Regions from separate parts of the Streptomyces sp. NPDC007157 genome, predicted to be linked through region 3. Evidence: riboswitches for the same ligand, from Rfam matches in the RefSeq annotation. Region 3 holds a riboswitch; each other region holds the start of a gene.
What was found. Region 3 has a riboswitch for thiamine pyrophosphate ahead of ABZ642_RS19195 (thiamine ABC transporter substrate-binding protein). Riboswitches for the same ligand answer to the same signal wherever they lie in the genome.
Positions count from the first base shown of each region.

Region 1: another riboswitch for thiamine pyrophosphate. It lies ahead of thiC (phosphomethylpyrimidine synthase ThiC); the one in region 3 lies ahead of ABZ642_RS19195 (thiamine ABC transporter substrate-binding protein).
Region 2: another riboswitch for thiamine pyrophosphate. It lies ahead of thiO (glycine oxidase ThiO); the one in region 3 lies ahead of ABZ642_RS19195 (thiamine ABC transporter substrate-binding protein).

Region 1 covers NZ_JBEYFE010000005.1:301,831-305,993, forward strand. The annotation lists gene ABZ642_RS11575 (YibE/F family protein) at 104-1,624, opposite strand; TPP riboswitch at 1,696-1,873, shown strand; gene thiC (phosphomethylpyrimidine synthase ThiC) at 1,866-3,686, shown strand; gene ABZ642_RS11585 (serine hydrolase domain-containing protein) at 3,795-4,163, opposite strand, start outside.
Region 2 covers NZ_JBEYFE010000006.1:409,742-413,904, reverse strand. The annotation lists gene ABZ642_RS14330 (thiazole synthase) at 120-914, opposite strand; gene thiS (sulfur carrier protein ThiS) at 918-1,118, opposite strand; gene thiO (glycine oxidase ThiO) at 1,115-2,284, opposite strand; TPP riboswitch at 2,282-2,393, opposite strand; gene ABZ642_RS14315 (FAD-dependent oxidoreductase) at 2,523-3,761, shown strand; gene ABZ642_RS14310 (Rv2175c family DNA-binding protein) at 3,894-4,163, shown strand, end outside.
Region 3 covers NZ_JBEYFE010000009.1:238,038-242,200, reverse strand. The annotation lists gene ABZ642_RS19200 (iron ABC transporter permease) at 1-1,065, opposite strand, end outside; gene ABZ642_RS19195 (thiamine ABC transporter substrate-binding protein) at 1,116-2,222, opposite strand; TPP riboswitch at 2,299-2,406, opposite strand; gene rlmN (23S rRNA (adenine(2503)-C(2))-methyltransferase RlmN) at 2,495-3,601, opposite strand; gene ABZ642_RS19185 (cytochrome P450) at 3,941-4,163, opposite strand, start outside.

The DNA.
Region 1 (4,163 bases), on a different contig from region 3:
CCGCCGAGCCGCGTGAGGATGCGCAGGAACGCTTCTGCGCGTCCCTGGGCGGCGGCGGAACGCTTCTCCTCGTGCGCGCCGTCATGTGCCGCCCACCGCGCCCTCACCGCTTCCGGCGCCGCCCTCGCCCGCTGCGCGCCGGGGCCTCCACGGACGCGACCGTCGCCGTGCCCGGCCGGTCGGCCGACACCACCAGGGCCGCGAGCAGCGTGGTGACGGGTACCGAGGCGACCAGGCCGATCGAGCCGACCAGCGTACGCACGATCTCCTCGGCCACCAGCTCACTGTTGGCGACCGTCGCCACGCTGCTCTGCGCGATGGAGAAGAGCAGCAGCAGCGGCAGCGCGGCGCCCGCGTAGGCCAGGACGAGGGTGTTGACGACGGACGCGATGTGGTCGCGGCCGATGCGGATGCCCGCCCGGTACAGCCCGCGCCAGCCCATCGTCGGGTTGGCCTCGTGCAGCTCCCAGACGGCCGAGGTCTGGGTCACCGTCACATCGTCCAGGACACCGAGCGAACCGATGATGACGCCGGCCAGCAAAAGACCACTCATGTCGATCGACGGGTACAGGCCGTGGATCAGGCCGGTGTTGTCGTCGGTGTTGCCGGTGAGCGCGGCCCAGTCGATGAACTCCGAGCCGAGGACGCCGATCAGGCACAGCGAGACCAGCGTGCCCAGCACCGCCACCGAGGTCCGGGCCGACAGGCCATGGCACATGTACAGGGCGATCAGCATGATGGCGCTCGCCCCGACCACCGCCACCAGCAGCGGATTCGAGCCCTGCAGGATCGCCGGCAGGATGAACAGGGTCAGCACCATGAAACTGACGGCGAGCGCGACGAGCGCCATCACACCGCGCAGCCGGCCCACCACGACGACGGCGAGTGCGAAGATCCCGGCCAGCAGCGCCATCGGGAGCTTCCGGTTCACATCGGTGACCGAGTACTGCAGGTCCTTGGGCGCCGAGGGCTCGTAGGCGACCACGACCTTCTCGCCCTCATCCAGTTGACGGGACTGGTCGGGCTGCACGATCTCGGTGAACGTGCGGCCTTTGTCCTTGCCGGTGTCGACCCGGACCGTCGCCTTCTTGCAGGTGCCGTCCTCCTCCTGCTTGGCGGAGCTGCCCTCGGCGGCGGAGGTGTCGCCGGTCGAGCCGCCCCCGGAGGCGTTGACCGACTTGCAGCTGACCGGGACGACCTTGGTGACCGTGGCCTGCTGTGTCTGGCGGTCGAAGCCGACGCCGGTGCGCTCGTGTGCCGGGGCGCCGCCGGGCCACAGCACCACGAGGCCGGCCACGACCGCTGCGGTGAAGGGGATGAGGATCGCTGCGATGACCTTGCGCAGATGCTTGGAGACCGGCGCGGCGGGGCCATGGCTGTGCGAGTGACCGTGCCCGCCGCCTGACCCGGAACCGCCCTGCCCGGGTCCTCGACCTGGCGGGTGGCCGTTGGCATGGCCGTCGTCGTGACTGTGGGCGTGCCCCTGGTCGTGCGGGTGGCCCTGCCCGTGGTCGTGCGCGTCACCGGCACCATGGCCCCCGTGGCCGGTTCCGCCGCCCTGTGCGGCACCGTTGCCGCGCCTCGGGTCGGGGGGCGGATAGGGGTGCTGCTGTGTCGTGGTCACCGCCCGATCATCGCAAGAACGGCAGGGGCCCTCTGTTCACCGCGCCCGAATTGACGCTAGCGTGGAGGCACCTTTGCACACGCGGGAGCTCGGAGCACCGGGCTGAGAGGGCGCTGACCTCCGTATTCGCGATGTTTCACGTGGAACGAGTGATGTTTCACAGGAAACGCCGCCCGACGGAAGCCGCTGCGTCGACCGCCGAACCTGTTACCGGGTAATGCCGGCGTAGGGAGTAGGTCTCATGACCAACAAGGACGCACGCACGCCTGCCCTCAGTCAGGACGAACAGCCCATTGCGGGTGAACCGTCCACAGGGGCCGGGAAGTCCATCGGCTGGCACAAGGGGTATGTCGAGGGTTCGCGCCCCGACCTTCGGGTGTCGGTCCGTCAGGTGCACCTCACCAACGGGCAGTCGGTCACGCTCTACGACACCTCCGGCCCGTACACCGATCCGCTCGTCGAGACCGACGTCCGCAGGGGTCTGCCGCCGCTGCGGGAGAACTGGATCATCGCCCGCGGGGACACCGCCGAGTACGCGGGCCGCCCCGTCCGTCCCGAGGACGACGGGGTCAAGCACACCTCGCCGCGTGGTGGGCTGCGCAACCTGGACGCGGTATTCCCGGGCCGCCCGCGCCAGCCGCGTCGCAGCCGGGACGGCGAGGCGGTCACACAACTGGCCTATGCCCGCCGGGGTGAGGTCACCCCGGAGATGGAGTACGTGGCCATCCGCGAGAACGTCTCCCCCGAGGTCGTCCGTGAGGAGATCGCGGCGGGACGGGCCGTGCTGCCGGCCAACGTCAACCACCCGGAGATCGAGCCGATGATCATCGGCAAGCGGTTCCTGGTGAAGGTCAACGCCAACATCGGCAACTCGGCGGTGACTTCCTCGATCGAGGAGGAGGTCGAGAAGATGACCTGGGCGACCCGCTGGGGCGCCGACACGGTCATGGATCTGTCCACCGGGCGCAACATCCACACCACCCGCGAATGGGTGCTGCGCAACTCCCCCGTCCCCATCGGCACGGTGCCGCTCTACCAGGCCCTGGAGAAGGTCGACGGCAGGGCCGAGGAGCTGACCTGGGAGATCTACAAGGACACCGTGATCGAACAGGCCGAGCAGGGTGTGGACTACATGACCGTCCACGCGGGGGTGCGGCTGCCGTATGTGCCGCTCACCGCCAACCGCAAGACCGGCATCGTCTCGCGCGGCGGCTCGATCATGGCGGCCTGGTGCCTCGCGCACCACAAGGAATCGTTCCTGTACGAGAACTTCGAGGAACTCTGCGAGATCCTCGCCGCCTACGACGTCACGTACTCGCTGGGCGACGGCCTGCGCCCCGGCTCCATCGCGGACGCCAACGACGAGGCCCAGTTCGCGGAGTTGCGCACGCTCGGGGAACTCAACCGGATCGCCAGGCGTTTCCATGTACAGACGATGATCGAGGGCCCGGGCCATGTCCCGATGCACAAGATCAAGGAGAACATCGACCTTCAGCAGGAGATCTGCGATGAGGCTCCGTTCTATACGCTCGGCCCGCTGACCACGGACGTCGCGCCGGCGTACGACCACATCACCTCCGGCATCGGTGCCGCGATGATCGCCTGGTGGGGCACGGCGATGCTGTGCTACGTCACGCCCAAGGAGCACCTGGGTCTGCCCAACCGGGACGACGTCAAGACCGGCGTGATCACCTACAAGATCGCCGCCCACGCGGCGGACCTCGCCAAGGGCCACCCGGGCGCGCAGGAGTGGGACGACGCGCTGTCCGACGCCCGCTTCGAGTTCCGGTGGGAGGACCAGTTCAACCTCGCCCTGGACCCGGACACGGCACGCGAGTTCCACGACGAGACGCTTCCGGCGGAGCCGGCGAAGACGGCCCACTTCTGCTCGATGTGCGGGCCGAAGTTCTGCTCGATGAAGATCAGCCACAGCATCACAGAGCGGTTCGGTGGGGCGGCGGCTGAGGGGGCGTCTGCCGAGGAGGTCGTGGAGGGGATGCTGCAGAAGTCGAAGGAGTTCGCGGCGAGCGGGAACCGGGTGTACCTGCCGATCGCGGACTGACATCGACCGTCGGTGCGCTGCACCGGGAGACCGGCGACGGCCCCGGGTGCAGCGCCCCCGCCCTGGCCGGCGATCGGCGGCGGCCGTGCGCCCGGAGGTCGCAACCGCCTAGCTCGTCGCGGGCTTGTCGCACAGGGCGTGGTCGACGAGGGCGCCCGTCGCGCGGTTGAGAGCCGCCAGATCCGGCGGCGCGGTAGTGGTGGTGAGGGAGACGGTCACCGCGCGTTTGCCGTCCGCGCTCACCGCGGGGCGGGTGTTGACACCCGCCCCGTCGCCCTCGTGGGCGTAGTAGAAACCGCCGCAGGAGAGCGGGATCCGGCGCAGCCCGAGACCGTAGGTGCCCTCGGGCATCTCCGCCACGTCCTCCGGGTCGTCGGTCCGCTGGACGGTCCGCCGCATCTCGCGCCACTGCTCGGCCGGCAGCAGCTTCCCACCGGCCAGCGCCCGGAAGAAGGTGTTCAGGTCGGCGGTGGTGCT
Region 2 (4,163 bases), on a different contig from region 3:
GAGCCCCGGCTGAAACCCCCACAGGTGAGACAGATTTCCCCACCGACTTGCAGCGCACCTGTGACGCAGCGCGCCCCTCCGCGCGCCCCTCCGCGCGCCCCGAACGACCCGGCCGGCGGTCAGAAGGCGGGGCGCTCGGGGTCCAGGGCGGCCAGGCCCTCCGTGGGGGACGACGGCTCGGCGAAGTGGCGGAAGGGGATCCGGCCGGCCAGCCGGGCCAGCCGCCCCGCCTCCACCCCGGCCCGCATGGCGGACGCCATCCGTTCGGGATCCTGCGCCCGGGTCACCGCCGACGCCAGCATCACCCCCGCACAGCCCAGCTCCATCGCCAGCGCCACGTCGGACGCCGTACCGGCCCCCGCGTCCAGAATCACCGGCACGCGCGCGTGCTCGACGATCAGCCGGAAGTTGTGCGGGTTGCGGATCCCGAGCCCCGACCCGATCGGCGACCCCAGCGGCATCACCGCGGCGCACCCGACGTCCTCCAGCTTCCGGGCCAGCACCGGATCGTCGTTGGTGTACGGCAGCACCGTGAACCCGTCGTCGACCAGCGTCTCCGCCGCGTCAAGCAGCTCGATCGGGTCGGGGAGCAAGGTCCGCTCGTCGGCGATGACCTCCAGCTTGACCATCGAGGTCCCCAGTGCCTCCCGGGCCAGCCGGGCCGTCAGCACGGCCTCGCCGGCGGTGAAGCACCCCGCGGTGTTCGGCAGCACCCGGATCCCCAGCCGTTCGAGGACCGACAGCACGGACCCCCGTACCCCCGGATCCACCCGCCGCATCGCGACCGTCGTCAGCTCGGTCCCGGAGGCGACCAGCGCCCGCTCCAGCACCTCCAGGCTGGGCGCACCCCCGGTGCCCATGATCAGCCGGGAGGAGAAGGCCGTACCCCCGAGCACGAAAGGATCGTCGGCCATGGCTCAGCCTCCCTGTACGGCGGTCAGGACTTCCACGCGGTCACCCTCGGCGAGCGCCGTACCCGGCCACTCCCCGCGCGGTACGACGGTCTCGTTGACCGCCGCGGCCACCCCGGACGGCGCGACCGTCAGGGACTTCACGAGCGTGTCGAGAGCGGTGCCGGGGGTGATCTCCCGGCGCTCCCCGTTGACGGAGATGTTCATGCGGTCTGCTCCAGGAGTGGGCCGGGGACGGGGCCGAAACGCTTCGGGCTGAACGGACGGGCCTCTTCCGGCAGCTCACCGCCGGTCAGCAGCTCCGCCATCACGTCTCCCGTGACCGGCGTGAGCAGCACTCCGTTGCGGTGGTGCCCGGTGGCCAGCAGCAGCCCGTCGAGGCGGGTCGGCCCGAGCAGCGGCGCGTTGTCGGGGGAGCCGGGGCGCAGCCCGGCCCGGGTCTCGGTCAGCGGCAGCTCGGTGATGCCGGGCACCAGCTCGTGCGCGTCGCGCAGCAGCTCGTACACGCCCCCCGCCGTGACCGTCGTGTCCCAGCCCAGCTCCTCGCTGGTCGCCCCCACGACCAGCTCGCCGTTCTCCCGGGGCACCAGGTAGAGATGGCCACCGCGCACCACGGCCCGCACGGTCCGGCTCAGGAACGGCGCGTACGGTGCGGGCACGGTCAGCCGCAGCACCTGCCCCTTCACGGGCCGCACCGGCGGCAGCGCCTCGTCCGGCACCCCCGCCAGCCGCCCGCTCAGGCTGCCGCCGGCGAGCACGACCCGGTCCGCGGCCAACAGGTCCCCCGCGCGCGTGAGGACACCGGCCGCCCGCTCCCGTACCACCTCCAGACGCTCGGCCCAGCCGCGGTGGAAGACCACCCCGGCCCGCTCGCACGCCGCCACCAGCGCGGCCGCCAGCCGGCGCGGGTCGATCTGGTGGTCGCCGTCGACCCGCAGCCCGCCGCGCACACCCGGCGCGAGCATCGGCTCCAGGCGCCGGCACTCCCGCCCGGACAGCCACTCGGAGTCCAGCCCGGACTGATGCTGGAGGGCGTGCAGCTCGCGCAGGTGCGCCCGGTCGTCGGCGTCCAGCGCGACCGCGAGCGTGCCGCAGCGCCGGTAGCCGAGGTCGTGGCCGGTCAGCTCGGTGAGCTCGGCGGCGAAGTCGGGATAGCGGCGGGCGGAGGCCAGGTTGAGTCCCAGCAGGGTCTGCTCGCCGTAGTGCAGTTCGGTGACCGCGGCCAGCATCCCCGCCGCGACCTGCGCGGCCCCGCCGCCGGGCTCGGGGTCGACCACGGCGGTGGCGAGCCCGCGCTGCGCGGACCGCCAGGCAGTCACCAGGCCGATGATCCCGCCCCCGATGACCAGGACGTCGGACGTATGTGCGGACATGGGCGTCCAGCCCCTCCCTTCGCCGGCATGACCCGGATCAGGTTCGTACGGTCGGAGGCCGCCAGCCTCCCTCTCAGCCCGGTGCGTCCGGGCTCCCGCGTGTGCTTCCCGGCCACCCTAGCCCGCGGGCCTCCGCCCTTGTAAGACGGCCTGCCCCGGCGGTGTGGAACAGGTCACTCAGCACGCCCACTGACTGACTCTTTGTCAGTTGTCTATGGTTCTTGTCTATGGTGATCAGGTGAGCGAGCAGACGCAGCGACCGAGCACGTCACAGAAGCGACGCGTGGTCGTCGTGGGCGCGGGCATGGCCGGGGTGCAGACCGCCGTGGCCCTGCGCGAGCGGGGGTTCACCGACACCGTCACCCTGATCGGCGCCGAGCCGCACCAGCCGTACGACCGGCCGCCGCTCTCCAAGGCGGTGCTGCTCGGCAAGTCCGAGGGCTCCGCCTTCGAGGTCGACTTCGAGGCGCTCGGCATCGAGCTGGCGCTGGGCCGTGAGGCCCTCGGCGTGCGCCCCGCCGACCGTGAGCTGGACACCGAGACCGGACCGGTGCCCTACGACGACCTGGTGCTCGCCACCGGCGCCGAGCCGATCACGCTGCCCGGCACCGAGGGCGTGCCCGGCGTCCATCTGCTGCGCACCCTGGACGACGCCGAGCGGCTGCGGCCCGTGCTCGCCCGGCAGCACGACATCGTGGTGGTCGGCGCGGGCTGGATCGGCGCCGAGTTCGCCACCGCGGCCCGGCAGGCCGGCTGCGCGGTGACCGTCGTGGAGGCCGCCGACCGCCCGCTCGCGGGAGCGCTCCCGGCCGAGGTGGCCGCGCCGATGACCGGCTGGTACGCCGACAGCGGCGCCGAACTGCGCACGCACGCGCGCGTGGCGCGGGTCGAACCCGGCGCGGTGGTGCTCGACGACGGCTCGCGGGTGCCCGCGGGCGCCGTCGTGGTCGGCATCGGCGCCCGCCCCGCCACCGCCTGGCTCGCCGGCTCCGGCATCGAACTGGGCGCGCACGGGGAGGTGCTGGCCGACGACCGGCTGCGCACCGGCGTCCCGGACGTCTACGCGGTCGGCGACTGCGCCTCCTTCCCGTCCGGCCGCTACGGCGAGCGCCTGCTGGTCCACCACTGGGACAACGCCCTCCAGGGCCCGCGCACGGTGGCCGCCAACATCCTCGGCGAGTCCGACGCGGTCTACGACCCGGTGCCGTACTTCTGGTCGGAGCAGTTCGGCCGCTTCGTGCAGTACGCCGGCCACCACGCCGTCGCCGACCGCATGATCTGGCGCGGCGACCCGACGGGCCCGGCCTGGAGCGTCTGCTGGCTCCGCGAGGACCGCCTGGTCGCTCTCCTGGCGGTAGGCCGCCCACGAGACCTGGCGCAGGGGCGCAGGCTGATCGAAGGGGGCCGCCAGATGGACCCGGAAGCCCTGTCCGACCCCGCCCGCCCCTTGAAGAACGCGACCGCGGCGCCCCTTTAGGGGCGCGGGGCCGGGACATGTGCGGCTCCGCCGCGCGGGCGCGACCAGCCATGACGAACCGCAGCCGATCACCCACCCATCCTGGCGCTTCCCTATCGCGACCCACCCGCCGGAACGCCTACCCTTGTTTCCGTGACCGAGATTGACGCAAAGATCGATGTTCTCGTCCCCGCCTGGCTCACCGTCCCCGACATCGCAGAGATGCTGGACGTCGATGTGACGCGCGTGCGGCAGCTGGTCAAGGAGGGCCAGCTCATCGCCGTCCGCCGTGGTGAGAACCGCGCGCTGCACGTCCCCGCCGCCTTCATCGACGAGGACAAGGTCGTCAAGGGCCTGTCCGGAACCTTGACGCTCCTGCGGGACGACGGCTTCACGGACGAAGAGATGCTGGAGTGGCTGTTC
Region 3 (4,163 bases):
CCGCCGGGCCAGTGCGGCGGCGGCCAGCCCGCCGATCAGCACGGCGATGGCGGTCGCGGCGACGGCGTATTCGAGCGAACTGACCACCGACTGGATGGGCGCGACCAGGAAGGTGCCCCCGTCGGCGTCACCCAGCGCCCGGTAGTAGCCGAACCCCCCGTCGAACGACCGGCGTACCAGCACGGCCAGCGGCAGCACGAGGAGCACGGCGATGGTGGCGAGGACCGCGCCGAGCAGCGCCCACTGCCCGGCGCCGCGCGGCCGGCGTGCCGTCACCGACGGGTCCACCAGCCGCAGCGCGCTCTCCCGCCGCCGTACCGTCCACGCGTGCACGGCGAGGATCGCGCCGACCGCGACGAACTGCACGATCGTGAGAACGGCGGCCGTGGAGAGGTCGAAGATCTCGGAGGTCTGCCGGTAGATCTCCACTTCGAGGGTGGAGAAGGTGGGGCCGCCGAGGATCTGCACCACACCGAAGGAGGTGAAGGTGAACAGGAAGACCATCAGCGCCGCGGCGGCCACGGCGGGCACCAGCGCGGGCAGGGTGACCTTCCGCCAGGCACCCAGCGGTGAGACGCCGAGCATCCGCGCGGCCTCCTCCTGCCGCGGGTCCAGTTGGGCCCAGAGCCCGCCCACGGTCCGTACGACGACGGCGTAGTTGAAGAAGACATGCGCGAGCAGGATGGCCCAGACGGTGGTGTCCAGCCGTACGCCCCACAGCTCGTCCAGCAGTCCGCCGCGGCCGACCAGCGCCAGGAACGCCGTACCGACCACCACCGTCGGCAGTACGAACGGCACGGTGACCACCGCTCGCAGCACCTGCTTGCCCGGGAAGTCCAGGCGGGCGAAGACATAGGCGGCCGGCAGCGCGGCCAGCAGGGTGAGCGCGGTGGAGGCGAGCGCCTGCCAGGTGGTGAACCACAGGACGTGCCGGATGTCGGACTGGCCGACGACGTCGGCGATCCGTCCGAACCGCCACACCCCGTCGGCCTTCAGCCCGCGCGTGACGATCGCCGTGACCGGCCAGGCGAAGAAGACGGCGAAGAACGCGACGGGCACGGCCATCAGGCCGAGCCGCGCCACGCTCCCGCGCCTGCCGGCTGCTTGAGTACCGGCTACTTGAGTACGAGCGAGGTCCACGTCTTGACCCACTGGTCACGGTTGGCGGCGATCTTGTCGGGCGCCATGGTCTCGGGGTCCTTCGCGGCGGGACCGTACTTCGTGAACTCGGCGGGCACGCCGGCTCCCTCGACCACCGGATACACGAACATGTTCAACGGCATGTCCTCCTGGAACTCCTTGGAGACCAGGAAGTCGATGAGCGCCTTGCCGCCCCGGGTGTTCCCGGCGTTGCTCAGCAGCCCGGCGAACTCGATCTGCCGGAAGCAGGTGCCGGTCGCGACGCCGGTGGGCGCGGTGCTGGGCTTCGGGTCGGCGTAGATGACCTCGGCGGGCGGGGAGGAGGCGTACGACACGACGAGCGGCCGGTCGCCCTTCGCCTTCCGGCCGCCGGCCGAGCCGGAGAACTCCTCGTTGTAGGCCTGCTCCCAGCCGTCGACGACCTTGACGCCGTTCTCCTTGAGCTTCTTCCAGTAGCCCTGCCAGCTTCCCCCGCTCTCGGCTTCGCTCGAACCGGAGGTGCCACCGTCGCCGTACTGGGCGGCGCTCCCGAGCAGGAATCCCAGCCCCGGCGAGGAGGTCGCCGCGTTCTCGGTGACGAGGAGGTTCTTGTACTGCGGCTTGACGAGATCGGCGTAGGACGTGGGCGGGGTCAGCTTGTGCTTGCTGAAGTAGGCCTTGTCGTAGTTGACGCAGATGTCGCCGTAGTCGATGGGCGTGACCCGGTGCTTGCCCGCGTCGAGTTGGTAGTCCGTGCCGACCTGGTCGAGGCCCTTGGCCACGTACGGCTGGAAGAGGCCGTTGTCGAGGGCGCGGGAGAGCAGTGTGTTGTCGACGCCGAAGAAGACGTCGCCCTGCGGGTTGTCCTTGGTCAGGATCGCCTTGTTGACGGCCTGGCCGGCGTCGCCGTCCTTGAGGACCTTCACGTGGTAGCCGGACTGCTTCTCGAAGTCCTGGAGCACGCTCTTGGAGACGGCCCATGAGTCGTGGCTGACCAGGGTGACGGTCTTGGAGTCCGCTGCGGAGCCGCCGGACGACCCGCACGCGGACAGCGTGACGAGACCGAGCCCGACGGCCGCGGCCAAGAAGGTCTTGGTGTGCACTGGTGTTTTCCTCCTGGGGTGGACCAGGAAGAGACGCGGCCCCACCCGGTGGAACCACCCGGGCAGGGCACAACAGCTTGAGTGATGACCGAACTTCCTACCCAGAATGACCTGGGCGAGGTTCAGAGGGTCTGCGGCCCGATTGCCGCACTCTCAGCGCTGTGGCGCTCCCCTGTCGGAATATGAAGATGTCGATATGAAGATGTCAGTGTACGAAGATGCCAGTGTACGAAGGTGTCGACGTACGACGATATGGCTGTACGGCCCTCAGATTACCGCTCGGTGGCCGCGAGCTGACCGCACGCTCCGTCGATCTCCTGCCCGCGGGTGTCCCGGACGGTGACGGGCACCCCATGCGCGGCGATCGCCTCGACGAACGCCTTCTCGTCCTCGGGCCGCGAGGCGGTCCACTTCGAGCCCGGTGTCGGGTTCAGCGGGATGAGGTTGACGTGCACGGGCTTGCCCTTGAGCAGGCGGCCCAGCCGGTCGCCCCGCCACGCCTGGTCGTTGATGTCGCGAATGAGGGCGTACTCGATCGACAGCCGACGCCCGCTCTTCTCCACGTACTCGAACCCGGCGTCGAGGACCTCGCGCACCTTCCACCGCGTGTTCACGGGGACGAGGGTGTCGCGCAGCTCGTCGTCGGGGGCGTGCAGGGAGATCGCGAGCCGGCACTTGAGGCCCTCGTCGGCGAGCCGGTGGATGGCCGGCACGAGCCCGACCGTCGACACGGTGATCCCGCGCTGCGACAGACCCAGCCCGTCCGGGGCCGGATCGGTGAGCGCGCGGATGGCGGTGACGACCCGCTTGTAGTTGGCGAGGGGCTCGCCCATGCCCATGAAGACGATGTTGGAGAGCCGCGCCGGACCGCCGGGCACCTCCCCGTCCCTGAGTGCCCGCATCCCGTCCACGATCTGGTGGACGATCTCCGCGGTGGACAGATTCCGGTCCAGACCCGCCTGCCCGGTCGCGCAGAACGGGCAGTTCATCCCGCACCCCGCCTGTGAGCTGATGCACATGGTCACCCGGTCCGGGTAGCGCATCAGCACGGACTCGACGAGCGTGCCGTCGAAGAGCCGCCACAGCGTCTTGCGGGTGGTGCCCTCGTCCGTCGACAGATGCCGGACGACGGTCATCAGCTCGGGGAACAGCGCGTCCCGCAGCCGGTCCCGGGAGCCTGCGGGGATGTCCGTCCACTGCTCGGGGTCGTGCGCGTACCGCGCGAAGTAGTGCTGCGAGAGCTGCTTGGCACGGAACGGCTTCTCACCGATCTCGGCCACCGCGTCCTTGCGCTCGGCAGGCGTGAGGTCGGCGAGATGCCGCGGCGGCTTCTTGGCTCCGCGCGGCGCGACAAAAGTAAGTTCTCCGGGCTTAGGCATGGCCCAACCAGTGTCGCAGATCCAATCGGGTGACCCGCGACCGACGATCTGGGGGCCTGTCGCTGACGGTCGTCATCTGTCGTCGCCGGTCCCCGAAGCAAGACGGACGGCCCCCGGCCTTCGGACGCTAGACACTGTGGGGCGGCGGGTCCGCCACCTCTGGCTGCAACCGCTTGCTCGAGCGTGTGCCCACCGCGTGCCCGACGACGTAGGCACAGAAGACGAGCGTAAGGACTCCGGCCACTTGCGCGGTCTTGTTGCCCTCGATGATCGCAGCGTGCCCGAGTTCGTACATCAAGTAGACCGCCACCGCGCACAGAATCCAGTGCCACGCGCTTGTCACCAGGTCACGGGCAGGGTGCGCGGTCCGCGGATCAGCCCCTGGCGCTGGAACTCGACCTCCTCGGGAGGCACGGCCAGCCGGATGCCGGGGAAGCGGGTGAGGACCGAGCCGATCATGATCTCGGCCTCCATACGGGCCATGATGGCGGCCATGCAGTGGTGCGGACCGTGCCCGAAGGCCAGGTGGGGGCCGTCGGCGCGGTCGAAGTCCAGCTCGTCG